Regions from separate parts of the Superficieibacter sp. BNK-5 genome, predicted to be linked through region 2. Evidence: riboswitches for the same ligand, from Rfam matches in the RefSeq annotation. Region 2 holds a riboswitch; each other region holds the start of a gene.
The links. A riboswitch is a leader RNA that binds a small molecule or an ion and turns the genes downstream of it on or off. The one in region 2 is predicted to bind thiamine pyrophosphate.
Positions count from the first base shown of each region.

Region 1: another riboswitch for thiamine pyrophosphate. It lies ahead of thiB (thiamine ABC transporter substrate binding subunit); the one in region 2 lies ahead of thiM (hydroxyethylthiazole kinase).
Region 3: another riboswitch for thiamine pyrophosphate. It lies ahead of thiC (phosphomethylpyrimidine synthase ThiC); the one in region 2 lies ahead of thiM (hydroxyethylthiazole kinase).

Region 1 is NZ_CP179893.1:2,263,168-2,273,107, forward strand. It holds gene thiQ (thiamine ABC transporter ATP-binding protein ThiQ) at 1-457, opposite strand, end outside; gene thiP (thiamine/thiamine pyrophosphate ABC transporter permease ThiP) at 441-2,051, opposite strand; gene thiB (thiamine ABC transporter substrate binding subunit) at 2,027-3,010, opposite strand; TPP riboswitch at 3,043-3,135, opposite strand; gene sgrR (HTH-type transcriptional regulator SgrR) at 3,172-4,827, opposite strand; gene sgrT (glucose uptake inhibitor SgrT) at 4,916-5,101, shown strand; gene ACMGGS_RS10885 (sugar efflux transporter) at 5,224-6,402, shown strand; gene ACMGGS_RS10890 (Hok/Gef family protein) at 6,637-6,789, shown strand; gene ACMGGS_RS10895 (Hok/Gef family protein) at 7,211-7,363, shown strand; gene aroD (type I 3-dehydroquinate dehydratase) at 7,427-8,182, opposite strand; gene ACMGGS_RS10905 (Hok/Gef family protein) at 8,489-8,641, shown strand; gene leuD (3-isopropylmalate dehydratase small subunit) at 8,707-9,312, opposite strand; gene leuC (3-isopropylmalate dehydratase large subunit) at 9,323-9,940, opposite strand, start outside.
Region 2 is NZ_CP179893.1:4,416,265-4,426,204, reverse strand. It holds gene ACMGGS_RS21250 (DUF3772 domain-containing protein) at 1-572, opposite strand, end outside; gene ACMGGS_RS21245 (hypothetical protein) at 972-1,304, shown strand; TPP riboswitch at 1,454-1,550, shown strand; gene thiM (hydroxyethylthiazole kinase) at 1,587-2,375, shown strand; gene thiD (bifunctional hydroxymethylpyrimidine kinase/phosphomethylpyrimidine kinase) at 2,372-3,172, shown strand; gene ACMGGS_RS21230 (GntR family transcriptional regulator) at 3,215-3,961, shown strand; gene ACMGGS_RS21225 (PfkB family carbohydrate kinase) at 3,935-4,900, opposite strand; gene ACMGGS_RS21220 (ADP-ribosylglycohydrolase family protein) at 4,897-5,901, opposite strand; gene ACMGGS_RS21215 (nucleoside permease) at 5,898-7,181, opposite strand; gene fbaB (class I fructose-bisphosphate aldolase) at 7,435-8,487, shown strand; gene ACMGGS_RS21205 (FGGY-family carbohydrate kinase) at 8,690-9,940, opposite strand, start outside.
Region 3 is NZ_CP179893.1:971,274-981,213, reverse strand. It holds gene thiE (thiamine phosphate synthase) at 1-370, opposite strand, end outside; gene thiC (phosphomethylpyrimidine synthase ThiC) at 367-2,262, opposite strand; TPP riboswitch at 2,344-2,453, opposite strand; gene rsd (sigma D regulator) at 2,506-3,009, opposite strand; gene nudC (NAD(+) diphosphatase) at 3,108-3,881, shown strand; gene hemE (uroporphyrinogen decarboxylase) at 3,923-4,987, shown strand; gene nfi (deoxyribonuclease V) at 4,997-5,668, shown strand; gene ACMGGS_RS04725 (YjaG family protein) at 5,711-6,301, shown strand; gene hupA (nucleoid-associated protein HU-alpha) at 6,488-6,760, shown strand; gene ACMGGS_RS04715 (DUF1481 domain-containing protein) at 6,767-7,465, shown strand; gene purD (phosphoribosylamine--glycine ligase) at 7,547-8,839, opposite strand; gene purH (bifunctional phosphoribosylaminoimidazolecarboxamide formyltransferase/IMP cyclohydrolase) at 8,855-9,940, opposite strand, start outside.

The DNA.
Region 1 (9,940 bases), 2.2 Mb from region 2:
GCAGCAATATCGGCTGCTCACGCACCAGGCAGCGCGCCAGTGCGGCCCGCTGGCGCTGGCCGCCGGAGAGTTCAGATGGCAGGCGGTCCAGCAGCGATTCAATGCCCATTTGACTGGCAATCAGTTGCAGTTTCTGCCGCTGCGCGTCGTTCAGTTTCAGACCCGGATGCAGCCCCAGTCCGATGTTCTGCCGCACGGTGAGGTGGCTGAAAAGGTTATTTTCCTGAAACAGCATCGACACCGGGCGGCGTGCGGGCGGCGTGTGGGTATGGATCTTATTTTCAATCAGGATCGTGCCGCTTTGCGGGTTGAGAAAACCGGCGATCAGATTGAGCAGCGTACTTTTCCCCGCGCCGCTGGGACCCAGCACTGCCACCTGTTCCCCTTGCTTAATGGAGACGGTAAAGCGCATCGGCAGATGCTGATAAAGCCAGATCACATCAGTAAGTTTCAGCATGGCGTCCCGGAAGTTTTTCGATAACGGTAAAAAGCGCAAAACAAAGCAGCAGTAGCAGCAGAGCGGTCACCGCCCCCTCCTGGCTGCGATAAGATCCGATCTGCTGATAAAGATAAAAGGGCAGCGTGCGGAAATCATCGTTGCCGAACAGGGCAACGACGCCAAAATCGCCAATCGACAGCACGCAGGCAAACGCCAGCGCCTGCGCCAGCGGACGCTTCAGCGCGCGCAGTTCCAGCACTTTCAGGCGGGTAAAACCTTCCATGCCCAGCGACTGACATAGCATCGTATAGCGGGCGGTGAGATCGCGCATCGGATTTTCCAGCACCTTCAGCGCATAGGGGATCGCCATCAGCGCATTGGTAAAAATTACGATGCCATCCGCCGATTGCGGCAGTCCCACGCTGTTATTGAGCAGTAAAAAGAATCCCGTCGCCAGCACAATACCCGGCATGGCGAGAATTAACATACCGGAAAGCTCCATCGCCTGACCCGCCAGCGGACGTGCCCGGGCGCGAAGTTCGCGGCTGCTCCACAGCAGCATCATGGTCAGCACGATGCACAGCGTGCCTGCCGCGAGGGCGATACGCAGCGAGGTCCACAGCGCCTGCCACATGGCGGGCTGTTGCAGAACCTCGGGGAGATCGCGGTTAATGCCTTCAATGATGACCGCCAGCAGCGGCGGCAGCAGAAGCAGCAAAGCACAGCCGATCAGCAGTATATCGGCGATCCGGCTGACGCGGCGGTCGTACGGATCGCGCCAACCCTTAAGCTGGGTATTGCCCACCGCAATCGCTTTGCTCAGGCGCTGGCTTAAGAGCACCAGACCGAGACAGCAGATCATCTGGATTAGCGCCAGCATCGCCGCGCGGCCGGGATCGTAATCAAAATTAAGCGCCTGGTAGATTGCCAGTTCAATCGTTGTCGCCTGCGGACCGCCGCCGAGCGACAGTACCGTGGCGAAGCTGGCGAAGCAGAGCATAAAAATCAGCGCGGCGACGGGCGGGATCTGCCGACGCAGCCACGGCCATTCCACAAAGCGGAAGAAGTCATAGCCGCGCATCCCCAGCTGCGCCGCCAGCTGCCGCTGTTCACCGGGGATCTGCTCCAGCACCTGAAGCAGCAGGCGCGTCGCCATCGGCAGATTAAAAAAGATATGCGCCAGCAGGATACCCTGCAGACCATACGGGGAAAAGGTCCATTCCAGGCCGCAGAGCTGCGCCAGCGACGCCAGCCACCCCTGACGTCCATAGACGCTCAGAATGCCGAATACGCCCACCAGTACTGGCAGGATCAATGTCATCGCGCACAAGCGCAGCAGCATCAACCTGCCGGGAAAGCGGCGGCGGTAGAGGGAACGGGCAAGAAAAATGGCCGGACCTACCGACAGCAGCGCCGACAAAAACGCCTGCCAGAAGGAGAATCGCACCACATGCCATAGATAGCTGTCCTCAAGCAGAGTACGCCATGCCGCCTGCGGCGCGCTGGTCCATAGCGCCAGAAATGCGGCCAGCGCCACCGCCACCATGAGCGTGGCGGCGGCGAGGCCTGGTATCAGCCAGCCGGGAATTAACGGCTGACGGCGCGTTGCCATTCGCTAATCCACTGCGCGCGTTGCTGTGCGACATCATGCGAGGAAAACTGCAGCGTGGTTTTCGGTTTTGCCAGATCGGCAAAACCTGCCGGCAGCGTCACGTCAGTTACCGGATACATCCAGTTGCCGGTTGGAATGGCATTCTGGAACGCCGGGGAAACCATGAAGGTAAGGAATTTCTTCGCCAGTTCCGGTTGCTTGCTGGCCGCCGTGCGGGCCGCCACTTCAACCTGAAGATAGTGTCCTTCGGCAAAATCCGCGGCCGCGTACTGCGATTTTTTCTCTTCAATAATATGGTAGGCCGGAGAGGTGGTGTAGCTCAGTACCAGATCGCTTTCGCCTTTTAGGAACAGCCCGTAGGCTTCGCTCCACCCTTTAGTGACGGTAACGGTTTTTGCCGCCAGCTTCTGCCAGGCTTCCGGCGTTTTATCACCGTAGACTTTTTGCATCCACAGCAGCAGGCCCAGACCTGGTGTGCTGGTGCGTGGATCTTCATAAATCACTTTCCATTTCTGGTCGCTTTCCACCAGCTCCTTCAGGCTTTTCGGCGGATTTTTCAGCTTGTTTTTGTCATAGACAAACGCGAAGTAGCCGTAGTCGAACGGCACGAAGGTATCGTTGTCCCAGCCGCCCGGCACCTTAACCGCACTGGCCGGCACGTCGCTTTTCGCAAACAGCTTAGTTTGCGTGGCGGCTTCCAGCAGGTTGTTGTCCAGCCCCAGCACCACGTCGGCTTTGCTGTTTTTACCCTCCATACGCAGGCGGTTGAGCAGCGACACGCCGTCTTCCAGCGCCACGAATTTCAGCTCGCAGCCGCAGTCGGCTTCAAAGGCTTTTTTGACCACTGGCCCCGGTCCCCAGTCGGCGGAGAACGAGTCGTAGGTGTAGACGGTGAGTACCGGTTTGGCGAAGACAGGCGCGGCGACCAGCGCCAGCAGCGGCAGATATTTTTTTAACACTTTGCACCTCAGTAGATGGGTGGCAAAGGATTTTGAGCGGTAGCCTCAAATCCCTTCGCCGGCATTATCCGGATCAGGTTCGACGGGTATTTTCTCAGCTTTCATCAGCACCCCGTTGAGCACGTTAACAGTGTAATAATTTTGTCAGTTTTCTGAAAGCATTATGGCTCCGGCGGCGCAAACCAGGCGGATTTAAAGTCAAACCAGCCGAGAGTGTTCATCCGCAGACCGCGCATACTGCGCTGTCCTTGTAGTACCAGCCAGTGATGAATCAGCGGCACAATATTTTGATTCACCTGGAGCTGCTGGCTCCAGGTGGCCGGATTTAACTCGCCCGCCCGCCAGCGGCTGGCGTCTTCCTCCCAGTCAATCGGAATGCAGTGGCGGATCAGCGGCACGTCATAGAGATAGGCAAACAAGGAGAAATCGAGGGGGAGGGTGAAGTTAGCGCTGTTTAACCAGACGTCGCTGACCGCCTCGCCGCGATGCCACTCTTCATATTCCAGCTCCTGAATTTCCAGCTTTACCTGATGCTCCGCCAGCAGGGCCTTCATAATGCCGCCCATCATCCGGTGTTCAACGTGATCCTGATAATACGTCAGGGTGACGGTTTCCAGGCCGGCGGGTTTTTCACAGGCGCGGCTCTGCGAGTGATGCCAGCGCGGCAGCAAACCATAGGCCGGAAACCAGGTGCTCTGGTAATGTTCTCCCGCGTGATACAACATATTTGCTGGCTGAAAAAGGTAGCTCAGCCACTGGCGCACGGCCGGATTGCTGCCGCGCGGGCTGCGGGCATCAAAGAGCAGGTAATAACACCCTTCCTCAAGACGGCTTTCTACCGCTTTTTCACTCTGCGTGGTGCCCTGGAGCGTCAGCCCGCCATTTGGCTCCTCGCCGATTTCCGGTAGCACCCAGACGTTAACTTCATCAATGAGGGCTCGAAAACCAAAATAGTCGTCGAAGGCGTGGATCTTAAGCTGATTCTGGTTGTTACGCCCGACAGCATACGGGCCGGTACCGACAGGCAGGCTAGAGAAATTGCTCATCGTTTCCCATTCCCGCGGCAGGATCATTGCGGAAGTATGCCCCAGAAGCCAGGGCAGCCAGTCATCGGGCTGAGTGAGGTGTATATCTAACGTCCAGGCGGTAGGTGAATGGATGTTGACGATGTGCGAAAAGAGGGGCAGAGGATTAATCCGTTGCAGGGAGGTAATAATATCCTCCATGTCCAGCTCGCGGCCGTGGTGAAAATGGATCCCGGGGCGCACAAAAAAGCGCCAGTGCAGCGGCGTAATGCGCTGCCAGTGGTGGGCAATATCGGCTTCCAGTTCCCCATTTTCCTCATTTACCCGGGTCAGGGCATTAAAGATCTGCCTCGCCATATGGATTTCCGAGCGGCGCAGGGCGGTACCGGGCAGCAGGCTTTTCATCGGGCGGTAATACAGCACACGCAAAATATGTCGTCCCTGGCGAAAGCTGCGGCCTAAATGGGAGACCAGCATCTGACGCACCGTGGCTTTATCGCCCACCAGTTGCACCAGCTGATCGATCCGATCCTGTTCCAGCAAATCCTCCGCGCGCTGCTGCTGGAGTGCCAGCCCGGTGTAGAGAAACGTCAGGCGTGAGCGCTTACCACGCCCGGCTTCCGCCTCCCATGTCAGCCAGCCGCGCGCCTGCATGGTATTTAACAGCGTGCGCATATGACGACGAGAGCAGTTCAGCAATTCCGCCAGCTCGTTGAGCGTGGTCTCCTGCGACTTCCCGTCACAGCATTGCCACAGGCGGATGAATTGTTGTTGCAGACGGCCAGAAGACATAAAAGGGGAACTCCTGATGAAAACCCAGCAATTTATTTATCCCTATATTAAGCCAATAATCATCAGCGATGAAGCAAGGAGGTGGAATATGCAGAGATCATTCACCCGTCAGTTTTACCTGCGCTATTTTATTGCAACACAGGGAGTGTCCTGGCTGGCCCGTCAGAGCGCACGGCAGCGACTGAAGTTGCTTGAAGAACTGATGCAGTGGGACGTTACAAATCCTGTCTCTGATTCTGCTCATCCTCAGGAGGCGACATTGCCTGAACGATGAACGCATCGCTGACTTGCAGACATCATGTGTGACTGAGTATTGGTGTAATATCACCCGCCAGCAGATTATTTCTGCTGGCTTTTTTCGTTTTCATTTTTGCTTGTGCGCGTAAGGGATATCTCATGCTCTGGGTAATGACGATGGCACGGCGGCTTAATGGTGTGTATGCCGCATTTATGATCGTAGCGTTTATGATGGGCATCGCGGGAGCGTTACAGGCACCCACGCTGAGCCTGTTTTTGAGCCGTGAAGTCGGGGCAGAACCGTTCTGGGTTGGGCTATTTTATACCGTTAACGCCATCGCCGGGATCCTGATCAGTCTGCTGCTGGCAAAGCGTTCCGACAGCCGGGGCGACAGGCGTAAATTAATCATGTTTTGCTGCCTGATGGCGGTGGGCAACGCGCTGCTATTCGCTTTTAACCGCCACTACCTGACGCTAATTACCTGCGGCGTGTTGCTCGCCTCGCTGGCTAATACGGCCATGCCGCAGCTTTTTGCGCTGGCACGGGAATATGCTGATAACTCGGCGCGCGAAGTGGTGATGTTCAGTTCGGTTATGCGTGCGCAACTCTCGCTGGCATGGGTCATCGGCCCGCCGCTGGCCTTTATGCTGGCGCTGAATTATGGCTTTACTACCATGTTCACTGTCGCCGCCGGGATTTTTATCATCAGCCTGGCGCTGATCGCGCTAATGCTGCCTTCCGTTGCAAGGATCGAACAGCCCACCGATGTGGCGATAACGCAGGTCAGCGGCGGGCAGAATAAGAACGTCCGCATGTTGTTTATCGCCTCCACGCTGATGTGGACCTGTAACACCATGTATATTATCGATATGCCACTGTGGATCAGTCAGGATTTAGGTCTGCCCGATAAGCTGGCGGGTATATTGATGGGCACCGCTGCTGGTCTTGAGATCCCGGCGATGATTATTGCAGGTTATTACGTTAAGCGCTTCGGCAAGCGCAAAATGATGCTCGTCGCCACCGCCGCTGGCGTGCTCTTCTATAGTGGATTGCTCTTCTTCCATAGTCGTGAGGCATTACTCTTTTTGCAGCTTTTCAACGCCGTTTTTATCGGCATCGTGGCGGGTATTGGCATGCTGTGGTTTCAGGATTTGATGCCGGGTCGGGCAGGAGCGGCAACGACGCTCTTTACGAACAGCATTTCGACTGGCGTGATCCTGGCGGGCATGATTCAGGGGGCGCTGGCGCAAAGTTTTGGTCATACGGCGGTCTACTGGGCGATTGCGGCGATCTCGCTACTCACGACAGGCATTACCAGCCGGGTGAAAGAGGGATAAAGGGCGGATATATTTTCTGGAAGGCAACTCGTAAAAACGACACGGCAGGGGTTACAGCAGGCCCCGGCAGGAATAGAGTCAGCGGCGGGTGCTTGAGGCTGTATGCCTTAGGCGCTGGCCGAATGGCATGCAGAGAAAAGCCCCACCCGACTATAAATCGAATGAGGCCAATTCCATGCATCAACAACATGAGAATAGCCTCTTAACTGCTGTAAAGCAACGACGGAGGCCGGAATGCCGAAACGTAATCTGCTGTATGGATTAATGGTGATTTGCTTCACCGTTCTGATATTTACCTGGATGGTGCGCGACACGCTATGTGAGCTGCACCTGAAGCGGGGAAATACAGAGTTCGCGGCGATTTTGGCCTGTGAAGTGAAACGTTAAGAGCTCAGGCGGGGAGCAATCCCCGCCGATCGTGAAGTTGACGCATCCTCAACGCACCCGTTTTCACGCGAGAATCGGTATCATCTCGCGCAGCCTGCCGGTTCCTCTCTCTCCTGAACGCTATTACCTGATTGTGTCATCCAACATACATATTGTTCCCGCAGGGCAGACTATCGCGCTCATTTACGCATCGTAAATAAATTCTGGAAGGCAACTCGTGAAAACGACACGGCAGGGGTTACAGCAGGCTCCGGCAGGAATAGAGTCAGCGGCGGGTGCTTGAGGCTGGATGCCTGAAGCGCTGGCTGAACGGCATGCAGAGAAAAGCCCCACCCGACTATAAATCGAATGAGGCCACTTTCATGCCTAGACAACATGAGAATAGCCTCTTAACTGCTGGAAAGCAACGACGGAGGCCGGAATGCCGAAACGTAATCTGCTGTATGGATTAATGGTGGTATGTTTCACCATGCTGATATTCACCTGGATAGTGCGCGACACGCTGTGTGAGCTGCACCTGAAACGGGGAAATACAGAGTTCACGGCGATTTTGGCCTGTGAAGTTAAACGTTAAGAGCTCAGGCGGGGAGCAATCCACGCCGATCGTGATGTTAAGGCAGCCTCAACGCACCCCTTTTCACGAGAGAATTGACATTATCTCGCGCAGCTTGCCGATTTCAATCTGCCCAGGTGCAGAGACCTGACCTGCCATACCAAAGGTCATCGCAGAGCCAAAGAGGCCACCAGTTACCCGGCTGACGCCGCCCATTTTACCCATCGACATGGTGATGACAGGGCGCGTGGCATGCTGTTGGTTCATGGTTAATGTCGCCTCCAGCAGCCGCAGTACGTCTTCAGCACACTGCGGCAAAACGGCGATTTTCGGCAGGTCTGCACCTAAATCCTGCATCCGGCACAGGCGGTGGATAATCTCTTCTTTGGCCGGGGTTTTCACAAAGTCATGGCTGCTCATAATGACTTTAATCCCTGCCGCATGCGCCGCATCAACAGCCTTCCGAATACGCATCTCGTCATTAAACAGTTCGATATCAATAATATCGACCAGGCCGCTGCTCGCTGCCAGATGGTTCAGAGCAAAGTAGGCCTCCTCGGACAGTTCGCTTTCTCCGCCTTCCTTTTTACTGCGAAAAGTAAAGATGAGCGGTATCGGGGCCAATGTCCGGTGAATTGTCTGTAGCGCCTGCATCACTCGCTCCGGGTTGGCAACATCGGCATAGTGATCGACGCGCCATTCAATAATATCGGCACCCGCGTCGGTCAGGGCCTGCGCTCGCTGCTGTAGTTCTTCCAGAGATTTGCCCACCAGGGGGACGCAAATACGCGTTTCTCCTTCGCGAAAGGTAATATTTTTAACGCTAACCGATTTATCCATTTTATTCTCTGCCATCATCAATCGCCTCTCTGATGCTGACGATAGCCGAAGTCACGTTCAAGCACAAAAACTTAAAAGCAGAAAAATTCTGGAAGGCAACTCGTGAAAACGACACGGCAGGGGTTACAGCAGGCGAGGACAGGGATAGAGTCAGCGGCGGGTGCTTGAGGCTGTATGCCTTAGGCGCTGGCTGAATGGCATGCAGAGAAAAGCCCCACCCGACTATAAATCGAATGAGGCCAGTTTCATGCCCAAACAACATGAGAATAGCCTTTTAACTGCCGCAAGGCAACGACGGAGGCCGGAATGCCGAAACGTAATCTGCTGTATGGATTAATGGTGATGTGCTTCACCATGCTGATATTCACCTGGATAGTGCGCGACACGCTATGTGAGCTGCACCTGAAACGGGGAAATACAGAGTTCACGGCGATTTTGGCCTACGAAGTTAAACGTTAAGAGCTCAGGCGGGGAGCAATCCCCGCCGATCGTGACGTTAAGGCAGCCTCAACGCACCCCTTTTTTCACCCCATAAACGCAGGCTGCTTATTTTCATAGGCGGCAATGGCGTCATCATGCTGGAGCGTCAGGCCGATACTGTCCAGACCGTTCAGCATGCAGTGGCGACGGAATGCATCGAGAGTAAAGCCGTAGGTTTTATCTCCCGCCTTCACTACCTGCGCTTCCAGGTCAACTTCGAAGGTTATCCCCGGATTCGCCTGCACCAGCGTAAACAGTTCGTCGACCTGTTCATCGCTCAGCGTGACTGGCAGTAGCTGGTTGTTGAAACTATTGCCATAAAAAATGTCGGCAAAGCTCGGGGCGATCACCACTTTAAAACCGTAATCGGTCAGCGCCCACGGTGCGTGCTCGCGCGACGAGCCGCAGCCGAAGTTTTCCCGCGCCAGCAGAATCGAAGCGCCTTTATATTCCGGGAAGTTCAGCACAAATTCAGGGTTGGGCTGTTGACCATTTTCGTCCAGAAAGCGCCAGTCGTTAAACAGATGTGCGCCAAAACCGGTGCGGGTGACCTTCTGCAAAAACTGTTTTGGGATAATCGCGTCGGTATCGACGTTTGCGGCATCCAGCGGAACCACCAGGCCAGTATGCTGCGTAAATTTTTCTGCCATGATGTTTTCCTTATTTGATGCTGCGAATATCGGCAAAATGACCGGAAATTGCCGCGGCGGCGGCCATTGCCGGGCTGACCAGATGAGTGCGTCCACCACGACCCTGACGTCCTTCGAAGTTACGGTTGCTGGTGGAAGCGCAGCGCTCGCCGGGATTCAGGCGATCGTTATTCATCGCCAGGCACATTGAGCAGCCCGGCAGACGCCATTCGAAACCGGCGTCGATAAAAATCTTATCCAGGCCTTCCGCTTCCGCTTGCGCTTTCACCGGACCAGAACCCGGCACTACCAGCGCCTGAACGCCAGGAGCGACCTTACGACCGCGGGCGATTTCCGCCGCCGCGCGCAGATCTTCAATACGCGAGTTGGTGCAGGAGCCAATAAACACTTTATCGATCGCTACGTCAGTCAACGGAATGCCCGGTTTCAGCCCCATATAGGCCAGTGCTTTTTCGGCGCTGGCGCGTTCAACCGGATCGTTAAAGGAGGCAGGATCGGGAATGATCTCGTTGACGGAGATCACCTGGCCGGGGTTGGTGCCCCAGGTCACCTGCGGCGCAATTTCTTCTGCCTGCAACGTAACGACGCTGTCAAAATGCGCGCCGTCATCGGTGTTCAGGGTTTTCCA
Region 2 (9,940 bases):
TCCTTTTCACTCGGGCTGGTGAGCGGCGTCCAGAATTTTGCGCCAAGAATACTGCCGGTGTTGAGGGCTATCTGCGTTTTCAGCGCATCGCGCCGCATCCCGGAAATTTGCGTCGAAAGATTTTGCGCGCCCACACCAATCGCTTTGGTTTGCTCAATCTGAGTGGTGAGCTGCGTTTTGTTGTTATTCAGTTTATTACGCTGGCTAATTACCTGCTGCGTTTCAGTCAGCGTGCCGGGAGCGGGTGCCGGACCTAACACGTCTAACTGTCCCTGGATCTGCGCCAGTTGAGGCGCCAGCGCGACGGCCAGTTTCTCTGCATCTGCGGCCAGTTTTTGCGCATCGTCATTCAGCGCGGTGAACTGCTTATCCGCTTTTGCCGTTGCCACCCGCTGCTTAAGCGAATCCAGCCGTTTTTGCAGCGCGGGCAGCGCCGTACTGGCGTTAACTTTCACCGGCTGCGGCTGCTCAACGTCGTTTTGACCCGTCGCCTCATCGGCCCAGGAGAAACACGGCATCATCAGACAGGACAACAGCGCCAACAGCAGCGGCACGCGAAATAGTTTTTGCATAGAAGGATCGTTCCACGAAATCGAAAGTAACAGGGCTTGAGCGCCTCGTGTAGAATACCTGTTATTCGCGATATGAATAGTACCGTTTGTCCGACTTCTGCATCATCGCCAGAGAAACCGCCCGCCCAATCCGCTTGTTTTTTAATCATTCTGGCGTATCCGTGCTTCCCGCAGGCAAAGTAATAATAATAAATGCAGGCGTGGCATGAATGATTTAGATGTTAATTATTATTTAAATATATAACAAGGTTGCGATATTGATATTAATCAATGAAACATATTATTAACATTGAGTTCCGATTTAAGATATGAGAATTTTATTGCAACCCATTTTTTACATTTTAAATCGTAATTATCACCCAATAACTATTACTGAGGTTAGTATTGGGAGGAGGAGATATGAATAATATTTTGATGATGGTTAAGCTCCGCGAGCTAATGGTTATCTTTATACACCGGCGTTCAATTCCGGAAAAGGCAGCGGATGCGTTGCGTTATTGTCAGGAATATATTCCTGCAAATAATGTATCCATTGGCGTTTACGGAGAATACCATGACATTATTGAGCAACTGCAATTTTTAGCGGATGAAGAAAACCATACCGCGCCGGATGATTTATTATCGTATGGCGGTGAAGTGATGATAAGTATTCTTATGCTGTATGAAAGACTCGGAGCCGCTATTGCGATTGAAGATTATGTTCAGCAGTCCAATCGCCTTAAATATCAGTAAATCCCGGACGCTGGCAGCGGCTGCCAGCGTCTCATGTAGCCGGACACAAAAGAGAGCAGGCGCACCGCATTTGCCGTTTACAAGCCTTTCCGCTGGCATTACTATCCCGGTCTGGGATTAGTGACCATCATTAATCGCACGTTTTGAATTTTCATGACTCGGGGTGCCCTTCCTGGTGAAGGCTGAGAAATACCCGTACCACCTGATCTGGATAATGCCAGCGTAGGGAAGTCTGACTCCTGTAAAGAAGTCCCTTCTTCACCGTCTGGCAGGAGCATAATTATGCAACCTGACCTGCACAGCCGCACGGCTACCGCCCACGCGTTACACCACTTTCGAACCCGTTCTCCGCTGGTTCATTGTATGACCAATGACGTTGTTCAAACTTTTACCGCTAATGTCCTGCTGGCGCTCGGTGCATCGCCAGCGATGGTCATTGACGCGCAGGAAGCCGCGCAGTTTGCGGCCATCGCTGACGCGCTGTTAATTAACGTCGGCACGCTGACCGAAGAGCGTGCGCAGGCGATGCGACTGGCGGTCCTCAGCGCCAGTGCGGCGCAAAAACCCTGGACGCTCGACCCGGTTGCCGTGGGCGGACTCACATTACGTAGCCGCTTTTGCCAGGAACTTTTAGCGCTGCGGCCTGCCGCAATACGCGGTAATGCCTCGGAGATCCTCGCGCTGGCGGGCATGAGCGCAGGCGGACGCGGCGTGGACACCACCGACACTGCCGCCGCCGCGTTGCCTGCCGCGCACACGCTTGCCAGAGAGGCCTCGACCATTGTGGCGGTCACCGGGGAAGTGGATTATGTCACCGACGGCAGCCGCACGCTGGCCATCGCCGGAGGCGATGCGCTCATGACGCGCGTGGTGGGCACCGGCTGCGCACTTTCAGCCGTGGTGGCCGCCAGTTGCGCTTTGCCCGGCGACAGGCTGGAAAACGTGGCTTCTGCCTGCGCTCTCATTAAGCAGGCCGGGATGACCGCCGCACAGCAAAGCGCCGGACCCGGCAGCTTTATCCCTGCCTTTCTCGACGCCCTGTGGACGCTGGACGCGGAGGTGCAGGCATGAAACGGATTAACGCACTCACCATCGCCGGCACCGATCCGAGCGGCGGCGCAGGCATTCAGGCAGATCTGAAAACCTTCTCCGCCCTTGGCGCATATGGTTGCTCGGTGATCACCGCGCTGGTCGCGCAAAATACCTGCGGCGTGCAGTCGGTTTATCGTATTGAGCCGGAGTTTGTTGCCGCACAGCTTGATTCGGTTTTCAGCGATGTCCGCATTGATACCACCAAAATCGGCATGCTGGCCGAGACGGATATCGTTGAGGCGGTGGCTGAGCGTCTGCAACGTTATCAGGTGCAGAGCGTGGTGCTGGACACGGTGATGCTGGCGAAAAGCGGCGATCCGCTATTGTCTACCGCCGCTGTTGACACCCTGCGCAGGCGCTTACTGCCCCACGTCTCTATTATTACCCCGAACCTGCCGGAAGCCGCCGCGCTGCTTGATGCACCCCACGCCCGCAATGAACGTGAAATGCTGGAGCAGGGGCGTGCGTTGCTGGCTACGGGCTGCGGCGCGGTGCTGATGAAGGGCGGTCATCTGGACGATGCCGACAGTCCGGACTGGCTGTTTACCCGCGACGGCGAGCAGCGCTTCAATGCGCCACGCATCGTGACCAAAAACACCCACGGAACAGGGTGCACGCTCTCGGCGGCGCTGGCCGCGCTGCGCCCGCGTCACAGCAACTGGGCGGATACGGTGAAGTACGCTAAGGAATGGCTCTCCGCCGCCCTGGCGCAGGCCGACTCGCTGGAGGTGGGGAAGGGTATTGGTCCGGTACATCATTTTCACGCGTGGTGGTAAAAGGAGTATACTTTCACCAGACCCGAAGCCTGGAAAAGATAAATGGAACAAGCGCATACCCGGCTTATTGCCCAGCTTAATGAGCGCATCGCCGCCGCAGATCATACCCCGCTGTACCTGAAGTTCGCTGAAACAGTCAAAAACGCGGTACGCAGCGGCGTGCTTGAACACGGTAATATTTTGCCCGGCGAACGGGATCTCAGTCAGCTCACTGGGGTGTCGCGGATTACCGTGCGCAAAGCGATGCAGACGCTGGAAGAAGAGGGCGTGGTAACACGCGCCCGTGGCTACGGGACGCAAATCAATAATATCTTTGAGTATTCACTGAAAGAGGCGCGGGGCTTCTCTCAGCAGGTGGTGTTGCGCGGTAAGAAGCCGGATACGCTGTGGGTGAACAAGCGGATCGTCAAATGTCCGGAAGAGGTCGCGCAACAACTGGCGATTGCCGCGCAAAGCGACGTTTTTTTGCTGAAGCGTATTCGCTATGTTGATGAAGAGGCGGTCTCTATCGAAGAATCCTGGGTGCCCGCACAACTGATCCACGATGTTGATGCCATCGGCGTGTCGCTGTATGACTACTTTCGCAGCCAGCACATTTTCCCGCAGCGCACCCGCTCGCGGGTCAGTGCCCGGATGCCGGACGCGGAATTTCAGTCGCACATCCAGATGGAAAGCAAAGTGCCGGTGCTGGTGATAAAGCAAGTGGCGCTCGATCAACAACAACGGCCCATTGAGTACAGCATCAGCTACTGCCGCAGCGATCTATACGTTTTTGTCTGCGAGGAGTAATTCCTCACGCGTGGGCGCGCAGTCGCCGCCCCGGTGTCCGACGACCCACGCCGCCACCGCGTTGCCGAGCATGACGGCATCCGCCAGCGACCAGCCGCAGGCCAGTCCGGCCAGCGTTCCGCCCGCATGGCTGTCGCCCGCGCCGATGGTATCGACGACCACTGTCGGAAACGCGGCGACGTTTCCCTGACCTTCGTGACTGAAATACCAGGCCCCTTCTTTATCGTGACGCACAATCAGCGGCGCGTTAAATTTCTCCAGCCAGGCTGCGCCAAACGCCGCCGTCTCGCGGCGGAAGTTAAAGGCGTCTGCCGCGATTTCCGCCTCCTGACGATTCACCGAGACCAACGGCTTGCAGGCCATGATCCGCGCCATCAGCGGGGCGGGAATATCGGCAATGCGCGGACCAAAGTCGATAAACGGTGTTACCTCCTGCAATCCCTCCAGCCAGCTTACCAGCAGCTCACCGCAGGAGGAGGCCAGCTGGTAGCCGGAAAGCGACACCAGGCTGCCGGGTTCAACGTGAAGTTTTTCCAGCCACCCGGCGTTCCACGCGTTTTCCACGCCGCTGAACGACATAAAGGTGCGTTCGCCGTCCGGCTCGACCAGCGCCAGACACCAGCCGTTATCGCCGCTGGCATTGTCGATCAGGCTCGTCAGTCCTTCCTTCGCCAGATTGTTGCGCACAATCTCCGCCCAGACGCCCTGGCCGAGCGGCAGCGCGTTGTTGGCCGCAACGCCAAGACGTTTCAGCGCCACGGCAATATTTAGCGCACAGCCGCCGATGTTGACGCTTTGCTGTTTCAGTTCGATATCACAGCCGCGCCAGGGCAGGGCGTAAGCGTCGGCGATCACGTCAATTACCGCTGCGCCGACCACCGTAACCGGACGACGCGCGTTCAGCGTCGGCAGTTTTTCCCGCAGCCACCCGGCATTCATGCTTCCTCCCGCTGCTGACGGTAGCGCGTTAGCGCGTCGGCATAGCGCCCGAAATCGAGTTGATTCACCGCGTCCAGCGCCTGTTTCAGCGCCGGATCAATCGCCTGCACGCCGTGTAGCGCCCCGCAAATCGCGGTGGCCATCGCGCCAATCGTGTCGGTGTCGCCGCCGAGATTGGCACAGAGAATGGCACAGCGATTAGGATCGGTCTGCGCAAGCTCGACCATCGCAATGGCGCAGGAAACGGATTCAAGCGTGCTGGTGCCCGCACCGACCTGCTGATACAGCGCTTCGCTGGCGGATTCAGGACCATCAGCCTCGCGGACGATTTTCAGCGCCAGTTCCAGACGCGCGGACAGCGAAGCGCTAAAGGTGGTGATGCGCTTTTCCTGCGCGTGGCGGGCAATTGCGGGAAGGGAATCGGCAATGCTGTGCCACGCGTCGCCGTCAATGGCCCGGGAAATCGCCCATGCCACAACCACGGCCCCGGCAATCGCCAGATCCGATTTATGCGTCGGGCTGGAGGCCAGCGCCACCGCGTCAATAAAGGTATCCAGATCGCGTGCCGGAAGCAGGCAGCCCAGCGGCGAAACGCGCATCGCGGCCCCGTTGGTGACGCCGTTATTTTCCAGTTCCGCCACCGGCTTGCCGTCGCGAATGGCATTTAAGGCAATCTTCGAGGTCGGGCCGAGAACGTTTTTATTAAAGGCATCAAAACGCAGCGCCCAGTCGAGGATATTCCGGCCAATCAGGTCCGGATCAATCTGACCGTTACGCTCCAGAAGCGCATCCGCAAGACAGAGCGCCATTGACGTATCGTCGGTGAATTCTGCCTGGTTAAAATAACAGGCGGCATTGTTCTCCGCCGGACCGGGTAAAAAGCGGTCGATCCAGCCAAAGTGAGCTTTTACTCGCGAGCGGGGCCACAGCTCTGATGGCATGCCCATCGCATCCCCCAACGCCTGCCCGTAAAGAGCACCGAGAATACGTTCAGATTTCATTTAGATTCCCCTTGTGTAAGCGCAATATCTCGCTCATCGGTGTTCACCTTTATGGCGGTGATTTCTTTATCCGATTCGCGGAACAACCACATAAAAAGCACGGCGATGATGGCGATCATAATGCCTCCAAACGCCCACATGCCGGCCCAGTTAAAGGTCAGGCCATTCACCGGCTGCGGATAAGCAAACATTTTTTCCATCATCACGCCGCCAAGACGGTAGCCCAGCAGGCTGCCAAAGCCCTGACAGCACAGCGTGATCAACCCCTGCGCGGCAGTACGCATACATACCGGCGCTTTTTTATCGACATAGATATAGGCGGTGACGTAATAAAAATCGTAGCTCACGCCGTGCAGCAGGATGCCGAGGAACAGTAGCCCGTAAGTGAAATACTGATCGGCGCCGCCATAGACAAAGAACCCGTAGCGGATCGCCGCGGTTACCAGACCAAGTAATAATACCTTTTTAATACCAAAGCGTTTGGTAAAGAACGGCAGCGCCAGCATAAAGAAGATTTCAGAAAACTGGCCGAGCGTCATCCAGCCGGTCGCATTCTTCATGCCGACTTCGGTAAGGTAGCCGTTGGCAAAGATATAATAAAAGGCCAGCGGCATAGCGAACAGGAACGAGCAGACAAAGAATACGAGGAAGTTTCTGTCGCGCAGCAGGATCAGCGCGTCCAGCCCCAGCATCACCCGCAGGCTGAGTTTTCCGGTACTTTTCGGCGGTGTATTCGGCAGGAAAAACGCAAAAACGCCCAGCAGTGCTGAACTGGCGGCGGTGATCAACAGCGGAATATTGGTCGGTGAAATATCGCTGTAACCCATCATCTGCGGCAGGAATCCACATACCAGACCGGAGGCGATCCAGCCGATAGTGCCCATCACCCGGATGCGCGGGAAATCGCCCTCAACGTCCGCCACGTTAGCAAAGGCAATGCTGTTAGTTAGCGCAATGGTCGGCATATAGGTCAGCGAGTAGGCCAGCAGCAGCGGGAAGAAACCGGCGAAGGTGGTTTGCTGCGCGGCAAAGTAAATCAGCACCGCTCCGGCAAACATGAGCACCGCCAGCACTTTTTGTGCCGGGAAGAAACGATCGGTAAGCGAACCGACCAGGATTGGCGACAGGATAGCGGCGATAGCGGTGCAGGCGTAGGACCAGCCAATCTCCCCGGCGCTGAAGCCGCTTTTGCTCAGCCACAGCCACAGAGGAACAAACCATGCGCCCCAGATAAACCACTCAATGAACATCATGAACGACAGCTTAACTGTAGTTTTCATCTTTAAATCCTTCATGACAGGTAAGGTACATAATGAAGATACCATTCAATAATACCTTTTAAATACCTTTAAGATGAAAGTTTGACCGACTTAACACTTTTACTCTCTTTAAGATGTGCCAGATGATACGGGCAAAAATGGCCTTAAAGATGGAAAAATAGTCAACCCGGTACCAGACTTATTGCTGCCCGCATAAAGCGGGGCAGGAAAAATCAACATCCGACGCGATGTCGGAACAAACGGGAGCATAGCTATGACTGATATTGCGCAGTTGCTTGGCAAAGACGCCGACAGCCTGTTACAGCATCGTTGTATGACCATTCCATCCGACCAACTTCATCTACCGGGACACGATTATGTTGATCGCGTCATGGTGGATAATAACCGTCCGCCAGCGGTGCTGCGAAATATGCAGACGCTCTATAATACCGGACGTCTGGCAGGGACCGGGTATCTCTCTATTTTACCGGTCGATCAGGGCGTGGAGCACTCCGCCGGTGCCTCTTTTGCGGCGAATCCGCTGTATTTCGATCCAAAGAACATCGTTGAGCTGGCGCTGGAGGCAGGCTGTAACTGTGTGGCTTCGACCTATGGCGTACTGGCCTCAGTGTCGCGTCGCTACGCGCACCGCATCCCTTTTCTGGTAAAACTGAATCATAACGAAACGCTTAGCTATCCGACTGAATACGATCAGACGCTGTATGCCAGCGTTGAGCAGGCGTTCAATATGGGGGCTGTGGCAGTAGGGGTGACGATCTATTTTGGCTCTGAGCAGTCGCGCCGGCAGATAGAAGAGATCTCCGCCGCCTTTGAACGCGCGCATGAGCTGGGGCTGGTGACGGTGCTGTGGGCCTATCTGCGTAACTCTGCCTTTAAGAAAGACGGTGTGGATTATCACGTTTCCGCCGATCTGACCGGGCAGGCCAACCATCTGGCGGCGACCATTGGCGCGGATATTGTTAAGCAGAAAATGGCCGAGAATAATGGCGGCTATAAAGCAGTGAAGTTCGGCTATACCGACGATCGCGTTTACAGCAAGTTGACCAGCGATAATCCCATCGATCTGGTGCGCTACCAGCTGGCGAACTGCTATATGGGCCGCGCCGGGTTGATCAACTCCGGAGGCGCTGATGGCGGTGAAACCGACCTGACTGACGCCGTGCGTACCGCGGTGATTAATAAGCGCGCCGGGGGAATGGGGCTGATCCTTGGGCGTAAAGCGTTTAAGAAATCAATGGCGGACGGGGTGAAGTTGATTAATGCGGTGCAGGATGTGTATCTGGACAGCAAGGTCAGTATCGCCTGATGATATGGTCATAACTGACCCTGACCGCTTTTGACTTCCTGCCCGGTGGCGCTGCGCTTACCGGGCCTACGGAGGGATACCAGGCTGGATAAGAGGTAGGCCGGGTAAGGCGCAGCCGCCACCCGGCATTATCACGTACAAAGCCTGAGTTATGTATCTTATTACCCGGCAAACGCATGCGCCGCCGGGCACTCTTCACCGCTTAAAACTCCCGCAGCTTGCGTGCAGTTTGCTGCAGCAGCTTATAGGCTTCATAACGCTGCTGGTGGACGGCATCCTGTCCGGCATCGGGATCGTACTGCTTGTCGAGCACCGTGAAGCGCGCCATCGCATCGCGTACCGACGGCGACATTTTGCCTGCCACGGCCCCGAGGATCGCTGACCCCAACAGCACTGGCTCGCTGGACACGGTGGTTAAGATCGGCAGGCCGCAGGCATCAGCCAGTAGTTGACGCACCAGCGGATGTTGCCCGGCGCCGCCGCTAATGGCGATTTTCTCGGTCTTGATCCCGTTCTCACGCTGCGTTTCGAGGATCTGGCGTAAGCCGTAGCCGATCCCGCACAGTCCCGCGACGTACAGTGCGACCAGATTATCAAGATCGCGCTCCATGCCTAATCCGGCAATGGCCGCCCGCGCATGCGGATCGGCAAACGGTGCCCGGTTGCCTAAAAACTCAGGGACAACATGCAGCCCCTGGGCCAGCGTCACCGCTGCTGAAGGCGAACTGACGCTTTTCAGCGCCCGGTCGGCGAGGAAAACCGGCAGCGGCACGCCCGCGGCTTTAGCCAGCTCGCGGGCTTCCGTCGCCGCAGGGTGGAAGGCGACCAGTTGATCAATCGCCGCGCCCGCCGCGCTCTGGCCACCTTCATTCAGCCACAGACCCGGCACCATTGCCGAGTAATAGGGACCCCAGACGCCGGGAACAAATACCGGTTTTTCCGTCGACATCATGGTGCAGGCTGAGGTGCCGAACACCCAGGCCATATTATGTAGCGCGCCGCGATCGACGCCAGCAGTACCAATCCCGCCCGCATGGGCATCGATCATACCAATAGCGACTGGCGTGCCGACCTGCAAACCCATTTCGTCCGCCGCTTCCAGCGTCAGACCGTGACCGCACGGCGTACCCGGCTCCACAATACGCTGACCAATGCGTACAAAGTCCTCATCCGCCAGATCGCCTAAGCCGATAGTGCGAAAATAATCCGGATCCCAGCGTTTTTCATGCGCCAGATAGGTCCATTTACAGGTGACGGTACAGGTTGAACGTCCCGCATCGCCGGTGGCGCGCCATGTCAGGAAATCTGCCAGATCAAAAAATTGTCCGGCGCGATCGTAGATTTTGCGACGATGTTCTTTCAGCCACAGTAGCTTTGGTGTTTCCATCTCGGGGGAGATCTTACCGCCAACGTACTGCAACACCGGGTGCCCGGTCTGGTTAATACGCTCCGC
Region 3 (9,940 bases), 1.4 Mb from region 2:
GCCGTGCCGCCAGCGCGATATCGATTTCCATATTATCGTGGGTGGAGACGCCAAGACGTAACCCGGCAGTCTGAATGGCTTTCAGGTCGGTGGTTTCTAAATCCTCCTGACCCAGATGTACGCCGTAAGCGCTGTGTTTAATCGCCAGCCGCCAGTAATCGTTGATAAACAGCCGTGCATCGTAGCGACGTCCCAGTTCAATAGCCGCCACGACATCAGCTTCGACCTCTTCATCCTGTTTATCTTTAATACGCAGTTGTAGCGTGCGTACCCCGGCGTCCAGCAGGCGGGCGATCCACGCCACGCTATCGACGACCGGATACAGCCCCAGACGGAAGGGGACCGGGGGGAAATCAGGTTGATAACTCATACTTCCTCCTGGCGCAGGTAGATCTCGCCGCCTTTAGCCCGAAAGCTATTGGACATGTCCGCCATCCCGGACTCCACTTCCTGCTTCGCCGCGAAATCGCGCACTTCCTGGCTGATTTTCATCGAGCAAAATTTCGGCCCGCACATGGAGCAGAAGTGCGCCACTTTGCCGGATTCCTGCGGCAGGGTTTCATCGTGATACGCGCGGGCGGTGAACGGGTCTAGGGCCAGGTTAAACTGATCTTCCCAGCGGAATTCGAAGCGCGCTTTCGACATGGCGTTATCGCGAATTTGCGCGCCCGGATGGCCCTTCGCCAGGTCGGCGGCGTGAGCGGCGATTTTGTAGGTAATCAGCCCCTGTTTGACGTCTTCTTTATTCGGCAGGCCGAGGTGCTCTTTCGGCGTGACGTAGCAGAGCATCGCGCAACCAAACCAGCCGATCATTGCCGCACCGATGCCTGAAGTGAAGTGGTCGTAGCCCGGCGCGATATCGGTAGTCAACGGCCCCAGCGTATAGAACGGCGCTTCGTGGCAGTGCTCCAGTTCTTCGGTCATGTTGCGGCGGATCATTTGCATCGGCACGTGGCCGGGGCCTTCGATCATCACCTGTACGTCATATTCCCAGGCGATTTTGGTTAATTCACCCAGCGTATGCAGTTCGGCAAACTGGGCTTCGTCGTTGGCATCCTGAATCGAGCCGGGACGCAGGCCGTCACCGAGGGAGAGCGAGACGTCGTAGGCGGCGCAGATTTCGCAGATCTCACGGAAGCGTTCGTAGAGGAAGTTTTCTTTGTGATGGGAGAGGCACCATTTCGCCATAATCGAGCCGCCGCGCGAGACGATCCCCGTCAGACGTCTGGCGGTCATCGGCACGTAGCGCAGCAGCACGCCCGCGTGGATGGTAAAGTAGTCCACGCCCTGTTCCGCCTGTTCCAGCAGCGTATCGCGGAAGGCTTCCCAGGTCAGATCTTCAGCGATCCCATTCACTTTCTCCAGCGCCTGATAGATCGGCACCGTGCCGATGGGCACCGGGCTATTGCGCAGGATCCACTCGCGGGTTTCGTGAATGTAGCGTCCGGTGGAGAGATCCATCACCGTGTCCGCCCCCCAGCGGGTAGACCATACCAGCTTTTCTACCTCTTCTTCGATGGATGAGGTGACCGCCGAGTTGCCGATATTGGCGTTTACTTTGACCAGGAAGTTGCGGCCGATGATCATCGGTTCGGATTCAGGATGGTTAATATTGGCGGGAATAATGGCGCGCCCGGCGGCGACTTCATCGCGCACAAACTCCGGGGTAATATTTTCCGGCAGACGTGCGCCAAAACCCTGGCCCGGATGCTGCTGGCGCAGCACTTCACTACGGATACGCTCGCGGCCCATGTTTTCCCGGATGGCGATAAATTCCATCTCCGGCGTCACGATGCCATTACGCGCATAGTGCAACTGCGTCACGCGTTTACCGCTTTTCGCCCGCTTCGGCGTCAGCAGGCCGGTAAATCGCAGGTCGTCCAGGCCATCATCCGCCAGACGTTCTTTGGTATACGCTGAACTGCGCTCAGGCAACGCTTCGCTGTCGTTGCGCGCGTCAATCCACGGTTGACGAAGCTTCGCCAGACCCTGCTGGACGTTGATTTTGACCGCAGGATCGCCATACGGACCGGACGTGTCATACACCGGCACCGCTTCGTTATCTTCAAACTGCGGATTCTCTTTACTGCCACCGATAAGCGTCGGACTCAGTTGGATCTCACGCATCGGAATGCGGATACCCGGCCGTGAGCCGGTAATGTAGATACGTTTTGAGTTGGGGAAAGCGGTGCCTTCCAGCGTGTCGATAAAACGTTGTGCGTGCTCGCGTTGTTCGCGGCGGGTCATTTTAGGTTCAGACATAGCTCATTCCAAAAGTAAGGACGTGGCTTGTCAGACGACGGATGGAGTAATGGATGGACGTGCCCGTAACGGCAGGTCAAAAGCAGAATTACTCTTGTTCCCTTCGCAGGTATTAGCCTGATCAGGTTCCGCGGATCCCGAATTAACGGTCTCAGCCTGTGCTTTCACACATGGCACTCCGACAAGATGTAACCCCTCCGCAGAGGGGCAATGTGAATAAATTACGCGCTAATCGTTAAGAACTCAAGCCGGGCGCGCAACGTTAGCTTCGTCATTGGCGCTATCTTTGAGATTGTTTTCAAAAGCAAGCTGAATCAAATTGTCTTCCAGCGTAAAGCGTGCGGCCAGCGACTCGCCGATACCGGAAAGCGCCTGCTGGAATTCGAGATAATTATCATGGTCGATGGCATTTTCCAGGCTGGAATCGTAATAAGCCATAATATCCTGAGTATTGGCTTCCAGCAGCGGATAAAGTTTAGTCGCGGCGATAAGTGGACTTGCCCCTTCCATTTCGCTGGTAATGCGTTCATAAATACTGAAATGACCGGCAGAAAGGTACTCAACCAGGCTATGGCAAAAGTTATCAAGGGCTTTTTCGTCAAGCTGGGTGACTGATTCTTTACCCGGCTTGAGGCCAACAAGATTGTAGTAAGCCACCAGCAGCTGCTTGCGCACCTGTAGCCAGCGATCGACAAGCTCATTACTTCCTCCAACGCGCTCTGTCAGTCTTTCCAGGTGGTTTAGCATAAATGACCCCGTAAAATGTAGATTAGAAAAATTGTTCACTAAAAATGTAAAAATATTGTTATCAACATGCCAGTGAAACTAAGGTTGTGCAAGTGATTATGGTCCGTATTATTGAGAAGTCCGATCGCGGCTGGTGGATAGTCAGCCATGAACAAAAATTATGGCTGCCCGCTGGGGAATTACCACATGGCGAGGCGGTAAATTTTGATCTTGTGGGGCAGCGCGCACTCCACATCGGCGAATGGGAAGGCGAACCCGTCTGGTTAGTGCAGCAACAGCGTCACCGGGAGATGGGATCGGTGCGCCAGGTCATTACCCAGGATGCCGGATTATTCCAGCTTGCCGGGCGTGGCGTTCAGCTTGCCGAATTCTATCGCTCGCATAAATTCTGCGGTTACTGCGGCCATACTATGCATCCGAGCAAGACTGAATGGGCGATGCTCTGCAGCCACTGTCGCGAGCGTTACTACCCGCAAATTGCGCCGTGCATTATCGTCGCCATCCGCCGCGGCGACTCGATCTTGTTGGCACAACATACCCGCCATCGTAACGGTGTGTATACCGTGCTGGCAGGCTTCACTGAAGTCGGCGAGACCCTTGAGCAGACCGTGGCCCGTGAGGTAATGGAAGAGAGCGGCATTACGGTGAAAAATCTGCGCTATGTCACCTCCCAACCGTGGCCGTTCCCCCAGTCGCTGATGACCGCGTTTATGGCAGAGTACGACAGCGGCGAGATTGTCATCGACCCGAAAGAGCTGCTGGATGCAGGCTGGTATCGTTATGATAACCTGCCGCTGTTACCGGAAGCCGGCACCGTGGCACGACGCCTGATCGAAGATACGGTGGCATTGTGTCGGGCAGAGGACGCGTAATTTCCTATATACTGTCGGACATAACGTAAAAGGAAATCATGATGACCGAACTGAAGAACGATCGTTACCTGCGCGCGCTACAGCGTCAGCCTGTGGATGTCACCCCCGTCTGGATGATGAGACAGGCCGGGCGTTACTTGCCGGAATACAAAGCGACGCGCGCCCAGGCAGGCGATTTTATGTCGCTGTGTAAAAACGCCGAGCTGGCCTGTGAAGTCACGTTGCAGCCGCTGCGCCGCTATGCCCTGGACGCGGCGATCCTCTTTTCGGATATCCTGACCATTCCTGATGCGATGGGGCTGGGACTCTACTTTGAAGCCGGAGAAGGTCCGCGTTTTACCTCCCCGATTACCTGCAAAGCGGACGTCGATAAACTGCCGGTGCCCGATCCGGAACTGGAACTGGGCTATGTGATGAACGCCGTGCGCACCATTCGCCGCGAGCTGAAAGGCGAAGTCCCGTTAATTGGCTTCTCCGGCAGCCCGTGGACGCTGGCGACCTATATGGTGGAAGGCGGCAGCAGCAAAGCCTTTACCGTCATCAAAAAGATGATGTATGCCGAGCCGCAAACGCTGCATACGCTGCTGGATAAGCTGGCGAAAAGCGTCACGCTGTACCTGAACGCACAAATTCGCGCGGGCGCGCAGTCGATGATGATTTTTGATACCTGGGGCGGCGTGCTAACCGGGCGCGATTATCAGCAATTCTCGCTCTACTACATGCATAAAATCGTTGATGGCCTGCTGCGTGAAAACGACGGTCGTCGCGTGCCGGTGACGTTATTCACCAAGGGTGGCGGTCAGTGGCTGGAAGCTATCGCGGAGACTGGCTGCGACGCGCTGGGCCTTGACTGGACCACTGATATCGCCGACGCGCGTCGACGGGTGGGCGATAAAGTTGCGCTACAGGGTAATATGGACCCGTCAATGCTTTATGCCGCGCCTGAACGCATCGAAGAGGAAGTGGCGACTATACTTGCAGGTTTCGGCCAGGGTGAAGGCCACGTCTTCAATCTTGGTCACGGCATCCATCAGGATGTCCCACCGGAACATGCAGGCGTATTTGTCGAGGCGGTTCATCGTCTCTCTGCGCCTTACCATTTGTAAGGAGTCGTTATGGATCTTGCGTCGCTACGCGCTCAACAATTTGAACTGGCCTCGTCGGTGATCCGCGAGGATCGCCTGGACAGAGATCCGCCTCAGCTGATCGCCGGGGCGGATGTGGGATTCGAGCAGGGCGGCGAAGTAACGCGGGCAGCGATGGTGTTGTTGAAATATCCCTCGCTGGAACTGGTCGAGCACCAGATCGCGCGCATCCCTACCACCATGCCGTACATTCCCGGTTTTCTCTCATTTCGCGAGTATCCCGCGCTGATGGCGGCGTGGGAAATGCTGTCGCAGAAGCCCGATCTGCTGTTTGTCGACGGTCACGGCATCTCGCATCCGCGCCGTCTGGGCGTTGCCAGCCACTTTGGCCTGCTGGTGGATGTGCCGACGATTGGCGTGGCGAAAAAACGGCTGTGCGGCAAATTCGAGCCGCTCTCCGACGAGCCTGGTGCGCTGGCCCCGCTGATGGATAAAGGCGAGCAGCTCGCCTGGGTGTGGCGCAGTAAGGCACGCTGTAATCCGCTGTTTGTAGCCACCGGCCACCGGGTAAGCGCAGATACCGCCCTGGCGTGGGTACAGCGCTGTATGAAGGGCTACCGCCTGCCGGAGCCGACCCGTTGGGCAGATGCCGTCGCGTCACGGCGCACCGCCTTTGTGCGATGGCAGGAAATTAACGGCTGATTCAGGTAAACTGCGGCTAATTTCCGAATTTGAGATCTCATCATGCTACAAAACCCGATCCATCTGCGGCTGGAGAAGCTTGAAAGCTGGCAGCACACCACGTTTATGGCCTGTCTGTGCGAGCGTATGTACCCTAACTACGCCATGTTCTGCCAGCAAACCGAGTTTGCCGACCCGCAGCTTTACCGCCGTATTGTCGACCTCATCTGGGAAACGCTGACGGTAAAAGATGCGAAGGTGAATTTCGACAGCCAACTGGAGAAGCTGGAAGAGGCGATCCCGGTAGCAGACGACTATGATGTTTACGGCGTCTATCCAGCGATTGATGCCTGCGTCGCATTAAGTGAACTCATTCATTCCCGTCTGAGCGGTGAAACGCTGGAACATGCCATTGAGGTCAGCAAGGCCTCAATCACCACCGTTGCGATGCTCGAAATGACACAGGCGGGTCGGGAAATGACCGATGAAGAGTTAAGACTGAACCCGGCAGTGGAACAGGAATGGGACATTCAGTGGGAGATTTTCCGTCTTCTGGCCGACTGCGAAGAGCGCGACATTGAGCTGATAAAAGGGCTGCGCGCGGACCTGCGAGAGGCGGGTGAGAGCAATATCGGTATAAATTTGCAGCAATGAGACAATAAAACGTGATTTAACGCCTGATTTGTCATGCCTGGAGGCTTCCCATTAGCCCCCCGTCTGGTCTACATTTGGAGGGCGAAAAAAAGTGGCTATCGGTGCGTGTATGCAGGAGAGTGCTTTTCAGGCATTTCCATCGCACTCGATGCTTAGCAAGCGATAAACACATTGTAAGGATAACTTATGAACAAGACTCAACTGATTGATGTAATTGCGGACAAGGCTGATCTGTCTAAGGCACAGGCAAAATCTGCTCTGGAATCCACCCTGGCTGCTATTACTGAGTCTCTGAAAGAAGGTGATGCTGTACAACTGGTTGGTTTCGGTACCTTTAAGGTAAACCACCGCGCTGAGCGTACTGGCCGCAACCCGCAGACCGGTAACGAGATCAAAATTGCCGCAGCTAACGTGCCGGCGTTTGTCTCTGGTAAAGCTCTGAAAGACGCAGTTAAGTAATATTGCGTGACAGCGAACAGTTTTAACGAAGGGGCGTTCTCGCCCCTTTTGTCTGCCTGGCGTCGGGTATTGACGCTGGCAGGCGTGCTGTTGCTGTCGGCCTGCGGTCATCATTCGTCCCTGCCTCCGTTCACCGCCAGCGGCTACGCTGACGACCGGGGTGCGGTGCGGATATGGCGCAAAGATATCAACGGAGAGGTGCATCTCCTTTCCGTATTCAGCCCGTGGCATAGCGGCACGACATCCACCAGTGAATACCGCTGGCAGGATGATAATCTCGCCCTGATCGAACTCAATCTCTACGCTAAGCCTGCCGAACATATTCGGGTCCGCTTTGACGATCGCGGTGAACTCAGCTTTATGCAGCATGAAGTGAACGGTGAGAAACAACAGCTCTCCAGCGACCGCATTGAGCTCTATCGCTACCGCGCTCAGCAAATTCGCCAGACCAGCGATGCGCTGCGTCAGGGACGCGTTGCGCTATATCAGGGACGCTGGCATCAGAACCACACCATTACCACCTGCGCAGGCGAGACGATTAAGCCAGACTTTGATGCGCGGGCGCTACGCCATATTGAGCGCCGCCAGAGCCATTCATCCGTTGACGTGAGCGTGGCGTGGCTGGAAGCGCCGGAAGGCTCTCAGCTACTGCTGGTGGCGAACGAAGATTTCTGTACGTGGCAGCCTGAAGAAGAAAACTTCTGATGACGCGAAGCCCTGAAAGGCCCGGTCTGAGCGTTAAAGCGCATCCCCCCGCCGGACGGGAGAGGGGATGTTGAGGAAGGATTATGGCTTCTGCTCGCGAGCAATCGCCCGATAGCCAATATCCTGACGGCTAAAACTGCCGTCCCAGTGAATATCCGCCATCAGCTTGTACGCTTGTTTCTGGGCTTCGGCGACGGTATGGCCCAGCGCCGTGACGCACAGCACGCGCCCACCGTTGGCCAGAACCTGATCGTTATCCGCAAGCTTCGTTCCGGCATGGAAAACTTTGCCGCCGGCCACTTCTTCCAGCGGCAGACCGTGGATCACATCGCCGGTGCGATAATCACCCGGATAGCCACCCGCCGCGATCACCACGCCCAGCGCTGCGCGTTTGTCCCATTCTGAGGTTTTCTCGTCCAGCTTGCCTTCGCAGGCGGCGAGACACAGATCAACCAGATCGGACTCCATACGCAGCATGATGGGCTGGGTTTCCGGATCGCCAAAGCGACAGTTAAATTCGATAACTTTCGGGTTGCCCTGCTTGTCGATCATCAGCCCGGCGTAGAGGAAGCCGGTGTAGGTATTGCCTTCGGCTGCCATACCTTTCACCGTTGGCCAGATGATCCGTTCCATGGTGCGCTGGTGAACGTCGCTGGTCACCACCGGTGCAGGGGAATAGGCACCCATACCGCCGGTGTTTGGACCGGTGTCGCCATCGCCCACACGCTTATGATCCTGACTGGTGGCCATCGGCAATACGTGCTCGCCGTCAACCATCACGATAAAGCTGGCCTCTTCGCCGTCAAGGAACTCTTCGATCACAATCCGGTGGCCGGCGTCGCCAAACGCGTTGCCTGCCAGCATGTCGTGAACGGCGGCTTCTGCCTCGTCAAGCGTCATCGCGACGATAACGCCTTTCCCTGCCGCAAGACCGTCAGCTTTAATCACGATCGGCGCGCCTTTTTCACGCAGGTACGCCAGCGCAGGCTCAATGTCGGTGAAGTTCTGATATTCCGCCGTCGGGATAGCATGACGGGCGAGGAAATCCTTGGTAAAGGCTTTGGAGCCTTCCAGTTGGGCGGCACTTTCTGTAGGGCCAAAAATCTTCAGACCCGCGGCGCGGAAGGCATCGACCACGCCGATCACCAGCGGCGCTTCCGGGCCGACGATGGTCAGGTCAATCTTCTCGTTTTGCGCGAAATTCAGCAGTTCAGGAATATCTGTCGCGCTGACGGCGACATTTTGTAGCACTGGTTCAAGCGCCGTGCCCGCATTGCCCGGCGCAACGAATACGGTTTCAACCAGCGGCGACTGTGCCGCTTTCCACGCCAGCGCGTGCTCGCGTCCGCCGTTACCAATTACTAATACTTTCATCGTCTGCTCCGTGGATTAATGGCGGAAATGGCGCATATCGGTAAAGATCATCGCAATGCCATGTTCATCGGCGGCGGCAATCACTTCTTCATCACGGATAGAACCGCCAGGCTGGATCACGCAGCTTACGCCCACGGCCGCCGCGGCATCAATACCATCGCGGAACGGGAAGAAGGCATCGGAGGCCATCGCAGACCCTTTTACTTCCAGCCCTTCATCGGCGGCTTTAATCCCGGCGATCTTCGCAGAGTAAACACGGCTCATCTGGCCTGCGCCGATGCCGATGGTCATCTTCTCTTTAGCGTAAACAATGGCATTGGATTTAACGAACTTCGCCACCTTCCAGCAGAACAGCGCATCGCGCAGCTCTTGTTCGGTCGGCTGGCGTTTAGTGACCACGCGCAGTTCGCCTTCTGTCACCATACCCAGATCGCGATCCTGAACCAGCAGGCCACCGTTAACACGTTTGAAATCCAGGCCAGGCACGCGCTCCGCCCACTGACCGCAGGTCAGGACGCGCACGTTCTGTTTGGCGGCGGTGATTTTCAGCGCCTCGTCGGTTGCCGAAGGGGCAATGATCACTTCCACAAACTGACGGGAAATGATGGCCTGCGCCGTGTCGGCATCCAGCTCGCGGTTGAACGCGATGATGCCGCCGAACGCCGAGGTCGGGTCGGTTTTGTACGCGCGATCGTAGGCATCCAGAATAGAGGTACTGACCGCCACGCCGCACGGGTTGGCGTGCTTAACGATGACACAAGCAGGCTCGTTGAATTCTTTGACGCACTCCAGCGCCGCGTCGGTATCTGCAATATTGTTATAGGAGAGTGCCTTACCCTGCACCTGCTGCGCGGTCGCCACGGAGGCCTCTTTGACACTCTCTTCTATATAGAAGGCGGCCTGCTGGTGGCTATTCTCGCCGTAGCGCATATCCTGCTTTTTAATAAAGTTCAGATTCAGGGTACGCGGGAAGCGGCCTGATGCTTCTTTATTGTCGCCGTGATAGGCCGGAACCATGCTGCCGAAGTAGTTGGCAATCATACTATCGTAGGCGGCAGTATGTTCGAAGGCTTTGATAGCGAGGTCGAAGCGGGTATCAAG